DNA from 4 places in the Dyella sp. LX-66 genome. Region 2 is predicted to be linked to each of the others. Evidence: riboswitches for the same ligand, from Rfam matches in the RefSeq annotation. Region 2 holds a riboswitch; each other region holds the start of a gene.

Region 1 (5,363 bases), on a different contig from region 2:
GCCGGGGCCGGCGCTGTCCGGGGCGGATGGCTTCAAGCTGGTGGTCCATGGACGCCAGACGCACGGCGCCATGCCGTGGAACGGCGTCGACCCCATCGTCACCGCGGCGCAGATCGTCGAGCAGGCGCAGACCATCGTCAGCCGCCGGCTGGATATCGGCATGCTGCCGGCCGTGCTCAGTTTCGGCATCGTCGAGGGCGGCGCGCGCCACAACATCGTGCCGGACAAAGTGGAACTGCAGGGAACCCTGCGCAGCTTCGATCCCGCCATGCGCCAGCAGGCCATCGACGGCCTGCGCGGCATCGCCCAGCACGTGGCCGCCGCGAACGGCGCCACGGTGCAGACGCAGATTCCGATGGGCGACAGCGTACCGGTGACGGTCAACGACGCAGCGCTGACGGCTCGCGTGCGCGCCAGCCTCGGCAAGGCGATCGGCAGCGAACATGTGATCGAGGCGCCGCCCGCCATGCCTTCGGAAGATTTCGCCTACTTCGCCAAAGAGGTGCCGGGCGTGTACTTCTTCGTCGGCGCCACGCCAGCCGGCCAGGATGCGGCGAAGGCGCCAGCCAATCACTCCCCGCGGTTCTTCATGGACGAGGGCGCACTGAAGGTAGGCATGACCTCGATGCTGCAGGCGACGCTGGACTATCTGCAGGCCCCGGCCACCGAAGCGGCGCACTCGGAGCAAGCCGCAGGCTGAGCAGGCCGCAACGGGAAACCCGCTACTCGTCCGGCTTCTGGCGAACCGACACGCCCGCCAAGGCCGGTGGCGTACCGCAGCGGCCGGAGCGCAACGCATCCAGATAAGCCGACACCAGCGTCGTCGTACTCTTCTGGGCCCCTGCGGCGAACTGTCCGCCACCGAAGTTCATATGGGTGGCACCATCCACCACGGCCAGCCAGCGGCAGCCCGGCCCGAGTCCATCGAAAGCCTGCATGCGCCAGCGGTAGTCGCCGCCCAGCCCCTGGTCCCGCGTGCCGGTGACCAGCAGCGTGGGTGCAGCGATCGGTGCCCATGCGCCTTCGGGAAACACCGGTCCCGGCCCTTCCGGCGACAAGGCCACATAGGCGTCGAAGACACCCTTCGGCGCCAGTCCCAGCTTGTTGTGCGCGCCGGCTTCCAGCATCACCGTGATCGCGCCCATCGAATGGCCGAGCAGCGCCTTGAATGGCGCATGGCAGCGCTGTTCGGACCACGCCAGCGCCGCATCGATGTCGAGAAAGCGCGCGCGATAAGCCGGCGCATCGGTGACCAGGGCGGTGATGCCGCCCTTGAAGCCATCGCTGCGCAAGTCCTGCTTCAGCACCGGCAGGCCGCTTTCGCGATGCCCCATCACCACCACGCGCCAACCGTCGGCGCTCAAGGCCTCGCCCACATAGCGCAGGCCCTGCTCGCTGCCGCCTGCGCCGTGCGACACCAGCAGCAGGGGCGGGCAGGTCTTCGCCGAGGCCGGTTCGTACACCATCAGCGGCGTGCTCGCTCCATCGGAACGTGGCACTTCGATGCGTTCCGCGGCCCAGGCCTGCGCGGTGACGGCCAGCGCCAGCAGCGCGGCCACGATCTTCGGCGACGTCGACATGCTTCCCCTCCCCTTCGATGGCTTGCACTGCGGTAACGTGGTGGCCTTTCCTGCACGGAGCCCCGCCATGACCAGCCTGCTCTTCCTCGCCCTGCTGTCCGCACCCGGCATGCCGGCGGACGATTTCTCAACGCGGGTGCAGCAGGCCAAGTTGACCGAGGGCGCCAAGGACGGGCCGGACTACCAGAAGAAGATGTGGGCCGCGATCGGCGACCGCACCACCGACGTGCTCAAGAGCTGCATCGCCTCCCTGCCCAAGCCCGACAAGTCCCCTTTCGTGCTGGTCGCCGACGTGCACGCCGACGGCAGCCTGGGCCGGGTCGAAGTCCGCGCCCCCACCGACGTAGCCACCTGCCTGCTCAGCCGCTTCGCCAGCTGGAAGCTGCCGGCCCCGCCGGCCAGCCCGGCGCCGTATCCGATCGAAGTGGATTTCAGCATCGCGCCCTGAGCGCCCGGGCAGAACCGATCGCCAAGTTTTTTCGCATGGCCGCCAGGCCGCGCCAGGCCTTGAATTACCCCACTTATCCACCGATATATGCACAACGGATTGGGTTGACCCGCCCCACCCCACCCCTATATGTTGTGCCCCGTCGGTGCCTTTCTCAGACCCACGGTCGGATTGGCTTAATAGGGAATCCGGTGCAAATCCGGAACTGCCCCGCAGCGGTAAGCGGAAACGAAAGCTCCCATCGCACTGGTCCTCGAGGGCTGGGAAGCGGGGGCGAGTAGGTCGGATCGGTCGCCAGCGAACGATCCATGTCTGCGAGTCCGAAGACCTGCCGGCACATCGTGGCCTTCAGGGCCGCGGTGAGTGATGGCGGCTTCCGCGGGGAAGCGCGTCGTGGCGCGGAGCCCCGGGCTCCGCCGCACGGCCGTCCCCGCCTACACCGCCTTCGTCTCAGCCCTGCGCGCGGGAGCAGGTCGTTGAAGCCTTTGGCCTGGAGCGATGCCATGCAACCTATCGACACCGACTCGCGCGAGCGCACCGACGACCGCGCGGACGCATCCGCCTTCCCTGCCGCCGACGCAGCTGCCGCCGCGCCGGAGCCCGTTCGCATGGAAGCCGTGGCGGAGACCCCCTTCGCCCTCACCCCGCCGCACAACCCCGGCCAGATGCGCGTGACCAAGCGCAACGGCAGCCAGGAGATCGTCGACGTCAACAAGATCGTGCGCGCGGTGACCCGCAGCGGCGAAGGCCTGCATGCGGTCGATCCGCTGCGCGTGGCGCTGAAGACGATCGGCGGCCTGTACGACGGCGCCACCACGCGCGAGCTGGACGAGCTGTCGATCCGCACCGCCGCGGCGCTCACCGCCGAGGAACCGGAATACGGCCAACTCGCCGCGCGCCTGCTCGGCGCCTACGTCGACAAGGAAGTGAGCGGCCAGGAAATCCAGAGCTTCTCCCAGTCGATCGCGCGCGGCGCGGAGCTGGGCATCCTCAACGCGCGCCTGCGCGACTTCGTCGCCGCCAATGCGCGCAAGCTCAACGACGCCATCGATCCGCTGGCCACGCGCCGCTTCGAATACTTCGGCCTGCGCACCGTGTACGACCGCTACCTGCTGCGCCACCCGCAGCTGCGCAAGGTGATCGAGACGCCGCAGTACTTCTTCATGCGCATCGCCTGCGCGCTGGGCGGCAGCGAGATCGGCGAGACGCTGGAGTTGTACCGCCTGCTGTCCTCGCTGGAATACATGGCCAGCTCGCCCACCCTGTTCAACGCCGGCACCGCGCACGAGCAGCTCAGCTCCTGCTTCCTGCTCGACTCGCCGACCGACTCGCTGGAGTCGATCTACGAGAAATACGGCGACGTCGCGAAGCTCAGCAAGTTCGCCGGCGGCATCGGCCTGGCCTACTCGCGCGTGCGTTCGCGCGGTTCGCTGATCCGCGGCACCAACGGCCATTCCAACGGCCTGGTGCCGTGGCTGAAGACGCTGGACGCCTCGGTCGCCGCGGTGAACCAGGGCGGCAAGCGCAAGGGCGCGGCCTGCGTGTACCTGGAGCCGTGGCACGCCGACATCGAGGAATTCCTCGAGCTGCGCGACAACACCGGCGACGAGGCGCGCCGCACGCACAACCTCAACCTGGCCAACTGGATTCCCGACGAATTCATGCGCCGCGTGGAGAGCGACGGCGACTGGTCGCTGTTCGATCCGAAGATCGTGCCGCACTTCGTCGACAGCTGGGGCGAGACCTTCGAGCGCGCCTACCGCGAAGCGGAAGCCGCCGGCATCGCGGTGAAGAAGGTGAAGGCGCGCGAGCTGTACGCGCGCATGCTGCGCACCCTGGCCCAGACCGGCAACGGCTGGATGACCTTCAAGGACCGCAGCAACGCCACCAGCAACCAGACGGCCAAGGCCGAGAACGTCATCCACCTGTCCAACCTGTGCACTGAGATCCTCGAGGTGACCAACGCGGGCGAGACCGCGGTGTGCAACCTGGGTTCGGTGAACCTGGCGCGCCACGTGGTCGATGGCGTGTTCGACTTCGACAAGCTCGCCGCCACCGTGCGCACCGCGGTGCGCCAGCTGGACCGCGTGATCGACCTGAACTTCTATCCGATCGACACCGCGCGCACCGCCAACCAGAAGTGGCGCCCGGTGGGCCTGGGCGTGATGGGCCTGCAGGACGTGTTCTTCAAGCTGCGCCTGCCGTTCGATTCGGCCGACGCGCTGGCGCTGTCCACGCGCATCGCCGAGGAGATCTACTTCCACGCGCTGACCATGTCCAACGAGCTGGCGCGCGAGCACGGCGCACATCCGGGCTTCGCCGAAAGCCGCGCCGCCAACGGCGAGCTGCAGTTCGACTACTGGCCGCAGGCCAGGCCAAACGATGCCCCGCGCTGGGAATCGCTGCGTGCGAGCGTGCAGGAACATGGCCTGCGCAACTCGCTGCTGATCGCGATCGCGCCGACCGCCACCATCGCCTCGATCTCCGGCTGCTACGAGTGCATCGAGCCGCAGGTGAGCAACCTGTTCAAGCGCGAGACGCTGTCCGGCGACTTCCTGGTGGTGAACCGCTACCTGGTCGAAGAGCTCAAGACGCTGGGCCTGTGGACGCCGGAAGTCCGCGACGCCATCAAGCTGGCCGAAGGCTCGATCCAGGGCATCGCCAACATCCCCGAGCGCCTGCGCCAGATCTACCGCACGGTATGGGAGCTGCCGCAGAAGGCCCTGATCGACCTGGGCGCCGCGCGCGGTGCGTACATCGACCAGAGCCAGTCGCTGAACCTGTTCATGGAGAACCCGAACATCGGGCAGCTGAGCTCCATGTACATGTACGCGTGGAAGTCCGGCATCAAGACCACGTATTACCTGCGTTCGAGGCCGGCGACCAAGATCGCCAAGACCACGGTATCCGCCACCGCACCGGCAGCGAAGCCGGCGCCGGAAGCCGAGCAGGAACAGGCGAACGCCGCGGTGTTCTGCTCGCTGGAAAACCCCGAGTACTGCGAGGCCTGCCAGTAAGTACATGCGTAGCCCCTCTCGCATCGAGAGAGGGGCTGGGATGAGGGTGCGGGCGCAGTGATGCTCATCACTGCGCCCGCACCCTCATCCGCCTGCCGGCACCTTCTCCCGACGGGAGAAGGGTTGCTCGCCCCACGTTGTCGCAAGGATCAACCATGTCCACCGAAACCACCCGCCGCCAGCACATCCTCGACCCCGGCTTCGAACTCACCCTGCGCCCGATGCGCTATCCCGAGTTCTACGAGATGTACCGCAACGCCATCAAGAACACCTGGACGGTGGAGGAAGTGGACTTCTCGCTGGACGTGACGGACCTCA
Region 2 (5,363 bases):
ACCTGCCGCACGGCGCTCACAGCTCGACTCCCAGCTGCGCGCGGATGCCCGCTTCGAACGCATGCTTGACCACGCGCATCTCGGTCACCGTATCGGCCGCGGCCACCAGCGCATCGGGCGCGCCGCGGCCGGTGATCACCACGTGCTGGCCGGCGGGGCGCGCGGCCAGCGCGGGCAGCACCTGCTCCAGCGTCACGTACTGCTTGACCAGCGCGATATTCAGCTCGTCCAGCAGCACCAGCCGATAGCACTCGTCCGCCAGCATGCGCGCGGCGATCTGCCAGGCGGCCTGCGCGGCGGCGACGTCGCGCGCCTTGTCCTGGGTCTCCCAGGTAAAGCCCTCGCCCATCACGTGGTAGTCGACCACGTCCGGGAAGCGGCGGAAGAACGCTTCCTCGCCGGTGGAGAAGCTGCCCTTGATGAACTGCACCACGCCGCAATGGAAACCGTGGCCGAGCGAACGCGCCAGCATGCCGAAGCCCGACGAGCTCTTGCCCTTGCCGTTGCCGGTGTTCACCACCAGCACGCCGCGGTCGATGGTGGCGCGGGCGATCTTGCGGTCGACCAGCTCCTTTTTGCGCTGCATGCGTTCGCGGTGGCGCAGTTCTTCGTCGCTCATGCCCGGGTTCCTGCCTGCCGAGTGGAGTTCACGCGCGCCAGCGCCCAATACGCCGCCAGCGCCACGATCACATAGGTCAGCGTGGTGCGCACGAACAGCGGGCCCCACTGCCACAAGCGGGCAACGTACTCGCCCAGGTGCGGATTCGCATAGCGCCCGCCGAGCCAGTAGAACGCGCCGTTGGAAATGGCGAACGAGATCGAAGCCGCCACCAGCGCCACGCCGAACGCACCGGCCAGCGCTAACGGCGCCGGCGCCATCCGCGCTGACCACAGCCGCCCCGCGTACCACAGCACCGCATACGCGGGCAGCAGGAACGAGTAGGCCGGCGTCACGCAGAAATCGCTGACGCCGGCATACGACACCGACACCCAGTCCAGCGCCACCGCCAGCGCCATGAACGCGGCGAAGGCCAGATGCCGCCGCAGCCACAGGCCGCCAAGAAAGAACAGCGCCATCGAAGCATCGGGCAGATGCAGCGCGGTGCCGAAGTGATGGAAGCGCGTGGCGATCATCACCGCGGCGAGCACGATGGCGAGCGGTACAGAAAAGCGTGGCATGGCGGTGGACATGGTGCGGTCCTCGGGGCGGAAGGGATTCACTGTGCGGGCCGGTAGCTCACGCTCAGCATCGCGGTGCGGCCGGGTTGGTTGTAATAGGCCGCGGTCTCGTAGTGCTTGTCGAAGGCGTTGCGCACACTCAGCTGCACTTTCCAGTCGCGGTCCAGCGCATAGGCCAGGCGCAGGTCGGTGAGCGCATAGCCGCCCAGGCGGTAGCCGTTCGCCAGGTCGTCGTAGCGCTTGCCTGCCGCGTACACGCTGGCGCCGATGCTGAAGTCGCCGAAGCTGCGGTCCGCATCCACGCGCGCGCTGCGCGGGGCACGCCGCGGCAGCAGCTTGTCGCGATAAGTGTCGCTGCGGTTGCGCGGATCCAGCCAGGTGGCGGTGCCGCGCAAGGTCCAGCCGGCCAGCGTGGTGGAAGCCACCGCCTCGGCGCCGCGGATGCGCGCGCGATCGACATTGCCCGGCACACCGCGCGAGGCGTCGTAGGCGATCAGGTCGCGGATACGGGTTTCGAAGGCATTGAGCGACCACAGGCCCCAGCGCGGCGTGCCGCGCAGGCCCAGCTCGTAGCTGCGCGAGCTTTCCGGCCGCAACGCGGTGTTGCCGTAGCCGGGGTAGTACAGCTCGTTGAAGGTCGGCGCCTTGTAGGCGGAACCGGCGCTGGCGGTGAGGCGCATGCCCGGCGTGAAGTCCCAGCCCCACAGCAGGCTGCCGGTGGTCTTGCCGCCGAACTGCTGGTTGTCGTCGTGGCGCAAGCTGGCCTGCAGCGACTGCGTACCGAACGTCTGCTGCCACTGCGCGAACAGGCCGCGGTTGAGGCGCTGGTCGCGCGCATAGCTGGTGTTGCTGTCGACGCGGTCGCGCTGCCAGTCGTAGCCCAGGCTCCACAGGCCGCCGCCGAGATTCAGATCGCCCTGCAGCGAGCCGAGATCGCGGTGCGTATTGAAGGTGCTGGTGTAGCGGCCGTTGAGGTAGTTGTCGCTCAGGTCCGCGCTCTGTCCCGCGCTCGCGATGAGCGTGAAATCGCGGCTCGGCCGCCAGTGCGCGCGTGCGCCGTAGTCCTGCTGCACCACGTCGGACTGGTTGCTGGTGGAGCCGTCGTAGGCGTTGTAGCCCCAGCTGCGCAGCCACTGCGCGTCGGCATCCCAGGCTTGGTTGAAGCGGTAGCCGCCCTTGAGCGAGACGGAGCTGTCGCGGAAGCCATCGCGGTCAGGCTCATTGACGAAGCAGCCCGCGCCGCGCGGCGACGGCTTGCCGCGGCAGGCGTTGATGCCGTCGGTGTCCTCGTGCGTGGCCTGCACCGCATACCAGCCCTCGCCCACCTTGCCGGCCAGGCCGGCCGCGCCGCGGAAGCTGTCGTTGCTGCCGTAGCCCAGCTCCAGGTTCGGCTCGAAGGCGCCGCTGGGGCGGCGGGTAAAGATCTGGATCACACCGCCCAGTGCTTCGGAACCATAGAGGCTGGAGAACGGACCGCGCACGATTTCGATGCGCTCGATCTGCTCCACCGGGATGTTCTGGATCGACGGCTGGCCCAGCGTGGCCGAGCCGATCTTCACCCCATCCACCAGCACCAGCACGTGGTCGGCCTCGGTGCCGCGCAGGAACAGCGACGTGGATTTGCCCGGGCCGCCGTTATTGGCCATCGACAGGCCCGGCGTGCCCTGCAGCAGGTCCGCCACGGACTGCGGCTGCAGGCGCTCGATCTCGGCACGGTCGATCACGGTGACGGCGGCCAGCGTGGCCGATTCGCTCTGCTCGGTGCGGGTGGCGGTGACCACCACGCCCTTGAGGTCCTGCGAGGGCTCGTCGGCCAGCGCGGCGGTGGAACAACAGACAAGGGAAAACGCGGCCGCAAACGCGGACCGGCGCAAGGACGGAACATGCAATGACACTGGTGGCTCCTGGACCGCGCCTGCCCGCGCGGAATCGCTTCGGTTGCAGGACAGGCGGAAGGAGCTCCGGACGGACGCACGACGAGGGCGCGCTCGCCAGGAGCACGCCCACCGCATGTCCGGTTCACCTCGAGGCCGGTCTCCGGGCTCGCGAGCGAAGGCTGGTGCCTCCCCGACCGGCGCCTTCCCATGCTTCGCAGCACAGTGGCTCTTGCCGATCGTGTCTCGCCTACCGTTGCGGGGGCAGCTCCGGAATAGCCGTCAATACGGCGCACCGGATTCCCGTTTCAACCACCAGCCAAGCCAGCGGTCACCTCAGGCCCGGGCATCTTAGCAGCACGACAAGCGGGCGCTCGTCATGTCGAGCAGGAGGCGTCGCGGCGAGCCCCGACCCCTCACCCCAACCCTCTCCCCGGAGGGGAGAGGGGGATGCAGGGCGAGGCGAAAACCCAGCGAAGAGCTCGCGGCGCAGCCGCGGCGTTCCGCTTGTGCGCCGTTGCTTTTGATCCACCGGGTCCCCTTGGCGCCGGCGGTGAGGGCTGGACGATCAGGCCCCGAAGGGGGCGAGGACAGGAGTCCTCGCCTTTTTGATCAGGGCAAGGATGCCCTGTCAAAAAGCCCGGCCAGCCCTCACGGACCCTCAGCAGCTGCGCTGCTGAGGGCGCCAAGCAGGGTGCCCTCTCTTTTTGGTTACTTTTTCTCTGGGCACGCAGAGAAAAAGTAACTCGGGCCGCGGCAGCGGCACGAAACACTCGCCAACGGCGAGACACCCCAGCGTCAACGCAATGACCGAGCGATATCGCCACTGGATCCCGGCCTACGCCGGGATGACGAGCAAGGGGAGGCGCTAGACCCCCTTCCCCCCAGTCCACCCCGTGTCTCCCCACTGACGCACACCTGGCAAGCCACTGCAACACCACTGCGATTACCTATGCAGCGCCTGCAAACAGGCGCCGACCGAGCCCCCCATGAGCCAGATCGACACCAAGCGACGCCGCTTCCTGCAGATGACCGCCGCCTCCGCCGGCGGCCTGGCCGCGGCCTCCCTGCTCCCCGAGACCCTGCGCCAGGCCCTGGCCGCCCCCGCCATGACCGGCACCGGCGACCTCACCGACGTTAAGCACGTGGTGATCTTCATGCAGGAGAACCGCTCCTTCGATCATTACTACGGCGGCCTGCGCGGCGTGCGCGGCTTCGGCGACCGCGTGCCGGCGCCGCTGCCCGGCGGTGCGCGCAACGTGTGGCAGCAGCCCTACACCGGCCATACGGACGGCTATCTGCTGCCGTTCCGCATGAACACCGCGACCACCAGCGCGATCTGCGCCAATGCGCCGGCGATGAACTACCCCGTGGACACGGCGATCTTCAACAAGGGCAAGTTCGACGCGTGGAACACCGCGCGCGCGGCCGGCCTGGGCATGGGCCATTTCGAGCGCGCCGACCTGCCGTTCTATTACGCGCTGGCCGACGCCTTCACCATCTGCGACCACTACTTCGCCGCCACCCTCACCCAGACCAACCCCAACCGCCTGCATGCGATGACCGGCAGCAACGGCCTGTCCATCGGCCAGGCGGCGGTGCTGGACAACACCGAGCCGAGCGCGGGCTTTACCTGGACCACCTATGCCGAGCGCCTGGAAAAGGCCGGCGTGAGCTGGAAGGTCTACCAGGAGAGCAACAACTTCGACGACAACGCGCTGGCCTGGTTCAAGAACTTCAAGCAGGCCAAGGCCGGCACGCCGCTGCACGACAAGGGCATGGCCACGCAGGCGGACATGGTCGCCGCATTCGCGCAGGACGTCGCCAACGACACGCTGCCGCAGGTGTCGTGGATCGTGGCCGCCGATTACCTGTCCGAACACGCGAGCTTCAAGCCGGCCTACGGCGAGGACCTGAGCGCGCGCCTGCTCGCCGCGCTCGCCGCCAATCCGGCGGTGTGGACCAAGACCGCCTTCATCCTCAACTACGACGAGAACGGCGGCTTCTTCGACCACGTGCCGCCGCCGACGCCTCCGGCTTCGTCCAACGACGGCTTGTCGACGGTGAGCGTGACGGGCGAGATCAGCAACGGCCAGCCGATCGGCCTGGGCTTCCGCGTGCCGCTGATCGTGGTGTCGCCGTGGACGCGCGGCGGCTGGGTGTGTTCGCAGGTGTTCGACCACACCTCGGTGCTGCGTTTCCTGGAGCAGCGCTTCGGCGTGATGGAACCGAATATCAGTGCCTGGCGCCGCGCCGTGTGCGGCGACCTGCTCAGCGCCTTCGATTTCAGCGGCAGCAACAACGGCTGGC
Region 3 (5,363 bases), on a different contig from region 2:
TGGCCGTTGGCGCCGTTGGCGAAGAACACCGAGCTGATCGGCGTCGGGTTGATCGGCGCATTCGTCACCGGGTCGACGCCGGTATAGACGAAGTACTGGTTCTCGAAGCGCTGCGGGCCAGCGCCGCGGATGGCGACGTTCGAAGGCACCGCCAGATGGTAGCGGCCGGCGTTCGCGTAGATCTTGAAGGTGGAATCGCCGTTGACGTCCCAGGTCACGCCCAGGCGCGGCGCGAGCTGGTGGCGCTGCTTCAGGAACACCACGCCGTCGGTGTTGAAGTTCTTGAACTGCTCGTTGCGCAGGCCCATGTAGGCGAGCCAGCGGTCGCTGATCTGCCAGTGGTCTTCGATGTACTGCGCCTGCTGTTCGACCTTCACCTTACCGGCGGCGCTGAAGATGGTGCGCTGGGCCACTTCGGTCGCGCCGGGCGGGATATTCATGCCCGGTACGGTGGAGAAGTCATCGGTGGCGTTGAAGTAGGTCCACAGCGCGCCGCCCTGCGTGGCGAGGCCGGAGAAGGATTCCAGGGTCTGGTTGTCCAGACCGCCGCGCAGCGTATGCGAGCCAAGGTGGTATTCGATATCGAAGCGCCAGGCGTGGGTCTTGTCGTTCGCACCCGGCACGCGCAGGTTGCCGCCCACCGGCGCGCAGCTGATGCGGCTGGGAGTGCTGCGGTTGTCGGTGATGTTCGGGCACACCACGCCGGCGGCACCGGTCACGCTGTCGACGTGATCGGCCGTGCTGCGGCCGTACAGCGCGTTGATGGTCAGGCTGTCGGTGATGTAGCCGGTGTACTTGCCGACGTAGACCTGGCCGCCGGGCGTCGAATTGGCGGTGCCCTGGTTCTTCTGGTGCTCGGTGCCCTTGAGGGTGCCCTGCACGCCGGTGTTGTAGTTGTAGTTGTAGATCACCGTATCCTGGATGGCGTCTTCGCCGAGGCCGGTGAACTCCAGGATGTGGCTGTCGGTGATGTTCCAGTCCACCTTCGCGATCCAGCGCGTGATGTGGTTGCTGTCGTCGGTGGTGCGCGTGCTATTGCCGTTGGTGCCGTTGTTGGTGCCGTACTGCACGCGGCCGGTGTTCTTGGTGAATTCGCCGCTGCCGTAGAAGAACAGCTTGTCCTTGATCAGCGGGCCGCCGACGTAGGCGCCGACCTGCGTCTGGGTCAGCTTCTCGTTGGGACGGAACAGCACCTTGCCGTCGGTGACGCGGCCGCTGCCCACCGGGTAGTAGATGTAGCGCTGGGAGGCGGCCAGCTTGGCCGGGCTCCACAGCAGTTCGGCGCCGGCCTTCCAGGTATTGGTGCCGCGCTTGGTGATGATGTTCACCACGCCGCCGGTGGAACGGCCATATTCAGCGCCGTAGCCGCCGGTGAACACCTGCTCCTGGTCGATCGCGTCGAACGGCAGGCTGGTGAAGCCCAGGCCGGTGAGCGCATTGGTGACCGGGAAACCGTTGATGTAGTACTGGTTCTCGGCGGCGGATGCGCCGCCCATCGAGATGGCGTTGCCGTAGCGGCTGTCGCTGTTGGTGCTGCCCGGCGCGAGCAGCGCCGCCGCATTGACGTTATTGAGGATCGGCAGCTTCTGCAGTTGCTCGGAGGTCAGCACAGTGCGCGAGTCGACCGACGAAACGTCGATCGCCGGCAGCGCATTGGCGACCACCTGGATGCCTTCGAGGTTCTTGGCACCCGTCGCTGCGGCAGCGGCGGCGGTGAACGAAATCTCGGTACCGGTGCTGACCACCACTTGCACGTTGTCGCGCGTGTTGAGGGTCTGACCGTCCTTCTGCAGGCTCACGCGATAGCGGCCGACCGGCAGCGATGCGGCGCGGTAGCGGCCGCTCGAATCCAGGCCGATGTCGCGCGTCAGGCCGGTATCGACGTTTTCGATATGGACGGTGGCGCCGGCGTCGTCGGCGCGGCCGAAGATGGTGCCCGATGCGTTGGACTGCGCCATCGCCACACCGGCAAGGCTCATGCTCAAGGCAACGGCGAGGGTGGTCTTGCGCCACAGCGGCGCACGACCAGCGTGCTGGAACTTGATCATCTACGTTCTCCCCATGATGGCCTTTGCGGCCGACAGGCGCAGTGCGCCGAATTGCCAATCGCAGGAAAACGTGCCGGCAGATGTCGCAAGACCGGACCCGCACCGAGAGAACTTCCCCAAGCCCTCGAGTGCTACACGCAAGTTCCAGCGATTCGCCGGCGGAACATAAGCGTGCGAATTAGCGCCCGTCAACAAAATATTTACGCTCGCCTGAGTTTGTAATACATCATTTGCAACAGCTACTTAGGCAGCAAAACGCAATATTTCTCGAAACTTGCAGAGAGCTTACGCAAAGCTTGCTGGATGACTATTCAGCCGTCCAAATGCAAGAGTGATTTCGTTCGAAGCGCGTGCTGGGGAAACGATGCGACGAACGCAAAAACCTGAGGCCCATCGCACCCAGCGCCCGGGCGCTGCGTTGCCAGGCCCTGGCCCCTCCCGTTAAAGTTGCGTTCGTTCGGGTGTCCCAAAGCCACGCTGCCAAGGGATGAAACGGGAAGCCGGTGCGCCTTCGCGGCAAGGCCGGCGCTGCCCCCGCAACGGTAAGCGAGCAGTTCTGCTTCCAGCGATACGCCACTGCGCTCCCACGAGTGCGGGAAGGCCGCCGGAGGATCGCGCGGCGACGCGCACTCGCAAGCCCGGAGACCGGCCCGAATATCTTTCCTGGTGGCTCGCGGAGGGCGCAGCCGGACCACGTGCCGGTGCCGTTTGCCTGCCGTCGTTTGCGCTACTTCCTCCGTCATGCCGCCAGCTCGTCATCGATGGGCCGTGCGCGAGGCGCGGCCGAGGAAAACGTTGCAATGAAGAAGACCCTGCTGGCCACCGTCCTGCTGTCCTGCGTCGCCGCGGCCCATGCCGCCGACCAGAACGACGCCGGGCAGCTCCCCACCGTGGTAGTGACCGCCACCCGCACCGCCACCCCGATCGACGAGACGCTGGCGCCGGTCACCGTGCTGACCCGCGCCGACATCGAGCGCCTGCAGCCGCAGTCCGTGCAGGATCTGCTGTCCGGCCTGCCGGGCGTGGCCTTCGGCAATGCCGGCGGCCTGGGCCAGCAGACTTCGCTGTTCATGCGCGGCACCAATTCCTCGCACACGCTGGTGCTGGTCGACGGCGTGCGCATCGGCACGGTGGGCGCGGGTATTCCGGCTTTCGAGCAGCTGCCGGTGGAACAGATCGAGCGCATCGAGATCGTGCGCGGCCCGCGTTCCAGCCTGTATGGCTCGGACGCGATCGGCGGCGTGATCCAGATCTTCACCCGCCACGGCCAGCCCGACGAAGCGCTGACGCCGTCGGTCACGGTGGGCGTGGGCAGCCACCGCCTCGCCGACGGCCAGTTCGGCCTGTCCGGCGGTTCGCGCAATGCCTGGTTCAACGCCAGCGTCGGCGGCCAGTACACCCGCGGCATCAATGCCTGCCGCGCGGCGGCGGCTGGCGTGGGCGGCTGCTTCACCAATGAGCCGGACAACGATGGCTACCGCACCTACAACGGCGCGCTCAGCGGCGGCTACCGCTGGGACGGCGGCACTGAACTGACCGCCAGCGTGCTCAAGAGCAAGGGCGACATCGAATACGACGGCGACTTCCAGAACTACACCCGCCGCTCGCAGCAGGTGGCCGGCGCCAACCTGCGCTTCGCCGTGCTCGACGCGTGGAAGATGAGCCTGAGCGCCGGCCAGAACATCGACCGCGCCGACAACTATCTCAACCGCGCGGACCTCGGCGCCGACATGGCGCCCGCCGGCCATCTGTACTCGCGCCGCAACCAGGCCAGCTGGCAGAACGACGTGACACTCGCGCCGGGCCAGCTGCTCAGCGCCGGCGTGGACTTCCAGCAGGAGCACGCGGACAGCGACACCGCCTACCTGCGCACCAAGCGCAACAACACCGGCGTGTTCGCGCTGTACCAGGGCCAGTTCGGGCCGCACGAGATCCAACTGTCGGCGCGCCACGACCACAACGAGCAGTTCGGCAACCACAACACCGGTTCGGCCGCCTACGGTTACGGCTTCGAGAACGGCCTGAAGTTCACCGCCTCCTACGGCACGGCTTTCCACGCGCCGACCTTCAACGACCTGTACTTCCCGCCGTCGTTCGGTTTCGCCACCGCCAATCCCAACTTGAAACCGGAGAAGTCGCGCACGGCGGAGATCGGCCTGTCGGCGCGTCCGGGCGTGTGGAACTGGGCGGTGAATGCCTACCAGACCAAGGTGGACGACCTGATCGGCTACGACGCTTTCTTCGTGCCGATCAACGTCAGCCAGGCGCGCATCCGCGGCATCGAAGGCCAGGCCGGCGCCGACGTCGACGGCTGGCACCTGCGCGGCTACCTCACCTTCCAGAAGGCGGAGAACCGCGGCGAGGACGATCCCAACCGCGGCAACCTGCTGGCGCGCCGTCCGGAACGCATCGCCCGCCTCGACCTGGACCGCGACCTCGGTGGCACCTTCAGCATCGGCGGCACGGTGAATGCCGAGGGCTACCGCTACGACGACGCGGCCAACCTGCAGCGCCTGGGCGGCTACACCACGGTGGACCTGCGCGCGAGCTGGCATTTCCAGCCGGGCTGGACCCTGCAGGGCCGCGTGGCCAACGTGTTCGACCACCGCTACGAGACCGTGCGCTTCTACAACCAGCTGGGCCGCACCGCCTACCTGACGCTGCGCTACAGCCCGGCGCACTGACCGCGGCAAGCACGGGTTGGGGTGGCCTCACCCCAACCTGTGGCCTATGCGCGCTACACACTTCAGGCACATCCCAAGCATGTGCCCCCCGGCATAAAGTCCCGCCTGCGGAGCGCCGCAGGAGGCGCCGCCCGGGGAATACGTGAATATCTTCGCTCCAATGATCCGCCGCCCGGTGGGCACTTCGCTGCTTGCACTGGGCCTGGCGCTGGCCGGCATCTGGACCTACATCCTGATCGGCGTGGCCGCGCTGCCGGCGCTGGAATTCCCCGGCATGTCGGTCTATGCGGAAGTGCCCGGCGCCAGCGCGCAGACCATGGCGTCCACCGTGGCCGCGCCGCTGGAACGGCACCTGGGGCGTATTCCCGGCATCAAGGAGATGAGCTCGGAGAGCAATGACGGCTCCAGCTCGGTGATCCTGCTGTTCGAGCCGGGCAAGTCCACCGACAAGCTGGCGCGCGACGTGCAGGCGGCGATCAATGCCGCGCAGGTGGACCTGCCCTCGAGCATGACCATCCCGCCGCGCTACTTCAAATTCAACAATTCGCAGATGCCGGTGCTGCTGCTGTCGATGACCTCGACCACGCAGAGCCCCGACAAGCTGTTCGACATGGCCGACACGCTGATCAAG
Region 4 (5,363 bases), on a different contig from region 2:
GCCGCTCGGCGCCGCGCAGTACGCCGAAGACCGCGGTGGACAGCGGCAGCAGACCGATGAACATGATCGATTGCGCGGAGGTGATGTGCTGCAAGGCCAGTGCGGTGAGCAGCGGGAAGCCGAGCACGACGCCGATGGCGACGATGGAGAGCGAGACGAGGTCGCTGCGGGAAGGGCGCTTTTCGCGCAGCGCGCCGAGCAGGAGCAGGCCGAGCGCGGCGGCGATCACGGCGCGTGCGGAGGTGAGGAACCAGGGCGAGAAGCCCATCACCGCGACGCGCGTGGCCGGTAGCGAGCCACTGAAGATCACGACGCCGAGGAGGCCGCTGCCCCAGCCTTTGGAAGTGGTTTGCATCGGGGTTCCTTCGATCCTTGTGTGCAAGTGCGGGACGATAAACCCAGGGCGCGATCTGGCGGCGGCCATGCTGTGTGCGGATCGGGGCGAAGCGAGGGCAATTGAAGGGGAGTGTCGCGATACGGAACTCTTCTCCCCTCCGGGGAGCACGCGGGGAGAGCACATGGATGTGCTCTGCTTTCCTCGCTCATCAAAACCGGGCACATCCCTGTGCCCTCTTCGCGTAGAGGAGCGAGGAAGATGCCGGTAGGCAGATGAGGGGCGGGTGCTTGCGGTAGCGCCTCTAAGAAGCATAGAAAAGCTTTTGGCTTTCGCGACCCTCAGCGCACCGCTCCGCCCGGCCCCTCACCCCAACCCTCTCCCCGGAGGGGAGAGGGAGCAAAGCGGAACGTCACACCGCCGCGGTCACCCTCTCGCGCATCACCCGCGCCGCTTCGACCAAAGCCACCAGCGCCTTGCGCGTCTCATCCCACCCACGCGTCTTCAAGCCGCAATCCGGATTCACCCACAACTGCTCCGGACTCAGCACCTCGCTCGCCTTCTCCAGCAGCCCCACCATCTCCGCCACATCCGGCACGCGCGGCGAATGGATGTCGTACACGCCGGGCCCGATCTCGTTCGGATAGCGGAAGCGCACGAAGGCATCGAGCAGTTCCATGCGCGAGCGCGAGGTTTCGATCGAGATCACGTCGGCATCCATCGCGGCCACCGCCTCGATGATGTCGTTGAACTCCGAGTAGCACATATGCGTATGGATCTGCGTGTCGTCGGCGACGCCGGCCGCCGCGAGGCGAAAGCTCTCCACCGCCCAGGCCAGGTAGCCGGCCCAGTCCGCGCGGCGCAGCGGCAGGCCTTCGCGCAGGGCGGGCTCGTCGATCTGGATGATGCGGATGCCGGCCGCTTCCAGGTCCAGCACTTCGTCGCGCAGGGCCAGCGCCAGCTGGCGGCAGGTGGTGGCGCGCGGCTGGTCGTCGCGCACGAAGGACCACTGCAGCACGGTGACGGGGCCGGTCAGCATGCCCTTCATCGGCCGCTTGGTCAGCGTTTGCGCATAGGTGGACCAGCGCACCGTCATCGGCTCCGGCCGCTGCACGTCGCCGTAGATGATCGGCGGCTTGACGCAGCGCGAGCCATAACTTTGCACCCAGCCATGCTTGGTGAAGACGAAGCCGTCGAGCTGTTCGCCGAAGTACTCGACCATGTCGTTGCGCTCGAACTCGCCGTGCACCAGCACGTCGATGCCGATCTCCTCCTGGAAGCGCACGCAGGCGGCTGTCTGCGCGGCGATCAGCGCGTCGTAGTCAGCGGTGGACAGCTGGCCGGACTTGTGGCGGGCGCGCGCCTCGCGTACTTCATGGGTCTGCGGGAAGGAACCGATTGTGGTAGTGGGAAACAGCGGCAGGTCGAAGCGCTGCTGCTGTTTCGCGCGGCGGAAGGCGTAGGTGGAGCGGCGGTGCGCGTCCGCGGCATCCAGGTTGGCGAGGCGCTGCGCCACCTGCAGGCGGTGCACCTTGGGCGAGGCCCGGCGCGTGGCGATCAGCTCGCGCGCCCGTTCCAGCGCGGGGTAGGCGGTGACCACGCCCTTGCACATGTCCGCCACGGTGCGCAGTTCCTCCAGCTTCTGCCGCGCGAAGGCCAGCCAGGCATGCACGTCGGACGGCAGCGATTTCTCCAGCGCGGCGTCGACCGGCACGTGCAGCAGCGAACAGGACGGCGCCAGCCACACGCGCTGCTTGCCCAGGCGTTCGATCGCCACGCGGGTGACGGCCATGGCGCGATCCAGGTCCGCGCGCCACACGTTGCGGCCATCGACCACGCCCAGCGACAGCACGCGTTCGGCGGGCAGCGTGTCCAGCACGGCGTCGAGCTGGGCCGGTGCGCGCACCAGGTCGACGTGCAGGCCGTCGGCCGGCAGTTCCTGCGCCAGCCGCAGGTTGTCGCCGAGGGCGCCGAAGTAAGTAGCCAGCAGCAGCTTCGGCCGCGCGGCTACGGCGAGTGCGGCATAGGCCTGGCGATAGGCCGCGGCATCGTCTTCGTCGAGATCGAGCACCAGGCAGGGCTCGTCGATCTGCACCCATTCGGCGCCGGCTTCGCGCAGCCTGCCCAGCAGTTCGGCGTAGACGGGCAGCAGGCGTTCGAGCAGCGCCAGGCGGTCGCTGCCGTCGGCGGTCTTGGACAGCAGCAGGAAGCTCACCGGGCCCAGCAGCACCGGGCGCGCTTCATGGCCCAGCGCCTTTGCTTCCAGAAACTGCACCACGGGTTTCTCGTCGCGCAGGCGGAAGGTCTGCGCGGCATGCAGTTCGGGGACGATGTAGTGGTAGTTGGTGTCGAACCATTTGGTCATTTCCAGCGCGTGCAGGTCGAGGCCCGCGCGCTGCGTGCCGCGTGCCATGGCGAAATAGCCGGCCAGCGGGTCTGCGTCGGCCAGGGCGCGGTAGCGTTCGGGGATGGCGTCGAGCAGGAAGGCCGTGTCGAGCACGTGGTCGTACAGCGAGAAGTCGTTGCACGGCACCACGTGGGCGCCGGCCTCGCGCTGCAGTTGCCAGTGGCGTTCGCGCAGCTGGCGGGCGGTGTCCAGCAGCTGCGGGCGCAAGGCTTCGTCGCGCCAGTAGGCTTCCAGGGCTTGCTTGAGCTCGCGCCGCGCACCCATGCGCGGGAAGCCGAGATTGGTAACGGTGGTCATGTTGCATTTCCTCGATTCGTGGTGAATGAGGAACGAAGGAAGCGCATGGCCACGAACTTTCCGCGGACATGCGCGCGACCTTCGCCCCCGCGGGCGAACCGGGCTGGCGCAGGGTCGCGCAGGAGCGAACGGCCATCGCATGGCGATGGCGCGCAGCCCCAGCCGCTTCCCCGCGGAAGCTCCAGGTCAGACAGAAAGCTCATCGCTTCCCGGCCGGGGCAGGTCTTCGGGCTCGTGGACGAGAGGCGCGGACGCCTCGCCTAGTGCTCGCCGCTTCCCGGCCGGTCCACTGGCCAGTGCTCATGACGAGGGTCGTTTCCACACACCGCTGCGGGGCAGCGCCGGAGTTGGCCGTAAGGCCGCACCGGCTTCCCTTTTAATTGCATCCTTTCATCGCGATGAAAGGATGAAAACCACCAGCGGCGGGGAAATTAGTGCCGGGGCAGGGGTTTAGTCAAGCGGCACAGCGTGAGGCCGGGAGTGGAGCAGCCCGGGCCGGGCTGCTCCGATGGGACTCAGCCTTCCTTGTACTGGCGCAGCGCGACCGGCTCCCAGCGTTCCGTTGAGGGAACGTCCCTGAAGGTCCGCACCCAGGCTTCGGGTACCTGCGGCTGCGGCGTGCCCAAGGTGGGAACGGTGGCGCCGGCGATCGGCGCGCTCGGGTAAGTGGACCAGGGATGGAGCAGCACCTGGTTGGGATTGTTGGGAATCACCTGTTGCCGCTTCGGATCGATGCGCGCCTTCACCGCATTGCCGTCGACGAACAGCCGCCATCCGCTGTCGCCGCCGTTGAGCTTGGAGTGGATGCGGTCGGCGGCCCAATACCATTTCTGCGCACTGCCGTCGTTGCACGCCACCACGTCCACCTGGCGAGTGGCGCGCGCGTTGACGGCAAGACAGCGTCCGTCCAGGCGGCTGACATAGCGGTCGAAGCTGTCGAGGTACCACTGTCCCGCACGGCGGTTGACGTCCCTGCTGCAGGTGCCGAGCGTTGCCGCGCCGCGGCCATCGTTGATGAGACATCGGCCGGCGTTCTCCTTGGACTGCAGGATGACCACCGGTTCGCGGTGCAGGTAGGGCGAGTCGAGGTCGATGGTCATCGCGCTGGTCTTCACGCGGACCACCGGGCCGGAGGATCGGCCAAGGCCATTCCTCTGCACCACGGACGAGGTCGCGGCGAGCTTGATCGGATGCTTGCCGCCCGACACCTTGAAGGTCCATGAGCTGTAGGACTGCGGCGCAAACTGCTTCATGGCCGGCGTCATCGTGCGGTCGTCCCGGAAGCGCTTCAGTATTTCCTGCGAGATCTGATACTTCCAGGTGTTGCGCACGCCGGGCGGGCGAACGCAGTTGTTGCACGGGTAGTAGTTGGGTTCCTCGTGCCTGGATTCCACCGCCGTGGAGTAATCCTTGACGGTGAACGTGATCGATGTGGACTTGGTGTAGCTCTTGCCGAAATTGAAACCGAAGCTCGGCTTGATCGCTGCCGCCGGATTGCCCGCCAAAGCCTTCTCCGCGTCAGCGCCCAGGTTGAAGCCGAAACTGGTGGTCTCCGATTCGGTGTGGTTGTAGGTGAGATCGGTCAGGCTGGTGGTTTCCGGAAGAGTGCGCGCCACGGTGGGCTGGGCGTTCTTGCCGTAATCGAGCATGGCGTCGACGATGTAGTACTCCGTGTATCCGCTGCAGGCGACGGGGCGGCATTGCGGAGCCGCGTCTGCACCGCCTTTGATCAGCCCCGACGTTTTCAGGATCACGTTGAACTGGTCCTTGCTCGCCGTGGAGTCGCGGATCACCGTGATTTCGCGCGTCAGCGACTGCCCGCCGCTGCCGAACGTGGTGTCGGTGAACTCGACGATAGGCAGATGATCGGGGCTGCTACTGCTACTGCCGCTGCCGGTGGCTTGCCTGGCTTGGCGCGATTCCAGCGCGGGAAGCTTGCCGCCGCGTTCGATGGCGGCGAGGTGGTCCGCCACGGCCTGCTGGAAATGCCGCACGCGCGCCGCCGTGTCGGCATAGGCGAGGCTCCGGTCGACGTCGGTGGAGAACACGCGTACGCCGCCCGGTTTCCTGGCATAGATGGCGAGGTCCGCTTCGGATGCCGCACCGAACAGCCTGGCGACCTTGCCACGCGCAGCGGCGGAGGTTCCCGCGGGAATGAAGACGGCGACCGGCAAGCCGGCATCGAACAGGGCGCCGGTTTCATTCAAGGCCTTGTCATCCTCCAGCGCTCTGGCATCGATGAGGGCGACATCGAGCAGGCCATGGCTGGGCGGCGTGGCATGGAAACCGTCGATCGAGCGCCTGGCCAGCAGCGACCGTGTCATC

What was found. A riboswitch is a leader RNA that binds a small molecule or an ion and turns the genes downstream of it on or off. The one in region 2 is predicted to bind cobalamin.
Region 1: linked by a shared signal. The riboswitch ahead of KK141_RS13485 (ribonucleoside-diphosphate reductase subunit alpha) and the one ahead of btuB (TonB-dependent vitamin B12 receptor) in region 2 are both predicted to bind cobalamin.
Region 3: linked by a shared signal. The riboswitch ahead of KK141_RS16750 (TonB-dependent receptor) and the one ahead of btuB (TonB-dependent vitamin B12 receptor) in region 2 are both predicted to bind cobalamin.
Region 4: linked by a shared signal. The riboswitch ahead of metE (5-methyltetrahydropteroyltriglutamate--homocysteine S-methyltransferase) and the one ahead of btuB (TonB-dependent vitamin B12 receptor) in region 2 are both predicted to bind cobalamin.

What each region holds. Positions count from the first base shown of each region.
Region 1 covers NZ_JAHFVJ010000006.1:146,630-151,992, reverse strand. Annotated here, with positions in the region: gene KK141_RS13500 (amidohydrolase) at 1-700, shown strand, start outside; gene KK141_RS13495 (alpha/beta hydrolase) at 723-1,580, opposite strand; gene KK141_RS13490 (peptidase C13) at 1,648-2,028, shown strand; cobalamin riboswitch at 2,155-2,379, shown strand; gene KK141_RS13485 (ribonucleoside-diphosphate reductase subunit alpha) at 2,532-5,045, shown strand; gene KK141_RS13480 (ribonucleotide-diphosphate reductase subunit beta) at 5,201-5,363, shown strand, end outside.
Region 2 covers NZ_JAHFVJ010000003.1:173,797-179,159, forward strand. Annotated here, with positions in the region: gene KK141_RS07425 (cobyrinate a,c-diamide synthase) at 1-20, opposite strand, end outside; gene cobO (cob(I)yrinic acid a,c-diamide adenosyltransferase) at 17-619, opposite strand; gene KK141_RS07435 (hypothetical protein) at 616-1,191, opposite strand; gene btuB (TonB-dependent vitamin B12 receptor) at 1,218-3,074, opposite strand; cobalamin riboswitch at 3,190-3,407, opposite strand; gene KK141_RS07445 (phospholipase C, phosphocholine-specific) at 4,043-5,363, shown strand, end outside.
Region 3 covers NZ_JAHFVJ010000009.1:26,080-31,442, forward strand. Annotated here, with positions in the region: gene KK141_RS16745 (TonB-dependent receptor) at 1-2,048, opposite strand, end outside; cobalamin riboswitch at 2,491-2,717, shown strand; gene KK141_RS16750 (TonB-dependent receptor) at 2,849-4,732, shown strand; gene KK141_RS16755 (efflux RND transporter permease subunit) at 4,875-5,363, shown strand, end outside.
Region 4 covers NZ_JAHFVJ010000021.1:8,572-13,934, reverse strand. Annotated here, with positions in the region: gene KK141_RS22225 (DMT family transporter) at 1-355, opposite strand, end outside; gene metE (5-methyltetrahydropteroyltriglutamate--homocysteine S-methyltransferase) at 747-3,038, opposite strand; cobalamin riboswitch at 3,238-3,471, opposite strand; gene KK141_RS22215 (hypothetical protein) at 3,554-5,363, opposite strand, start outside.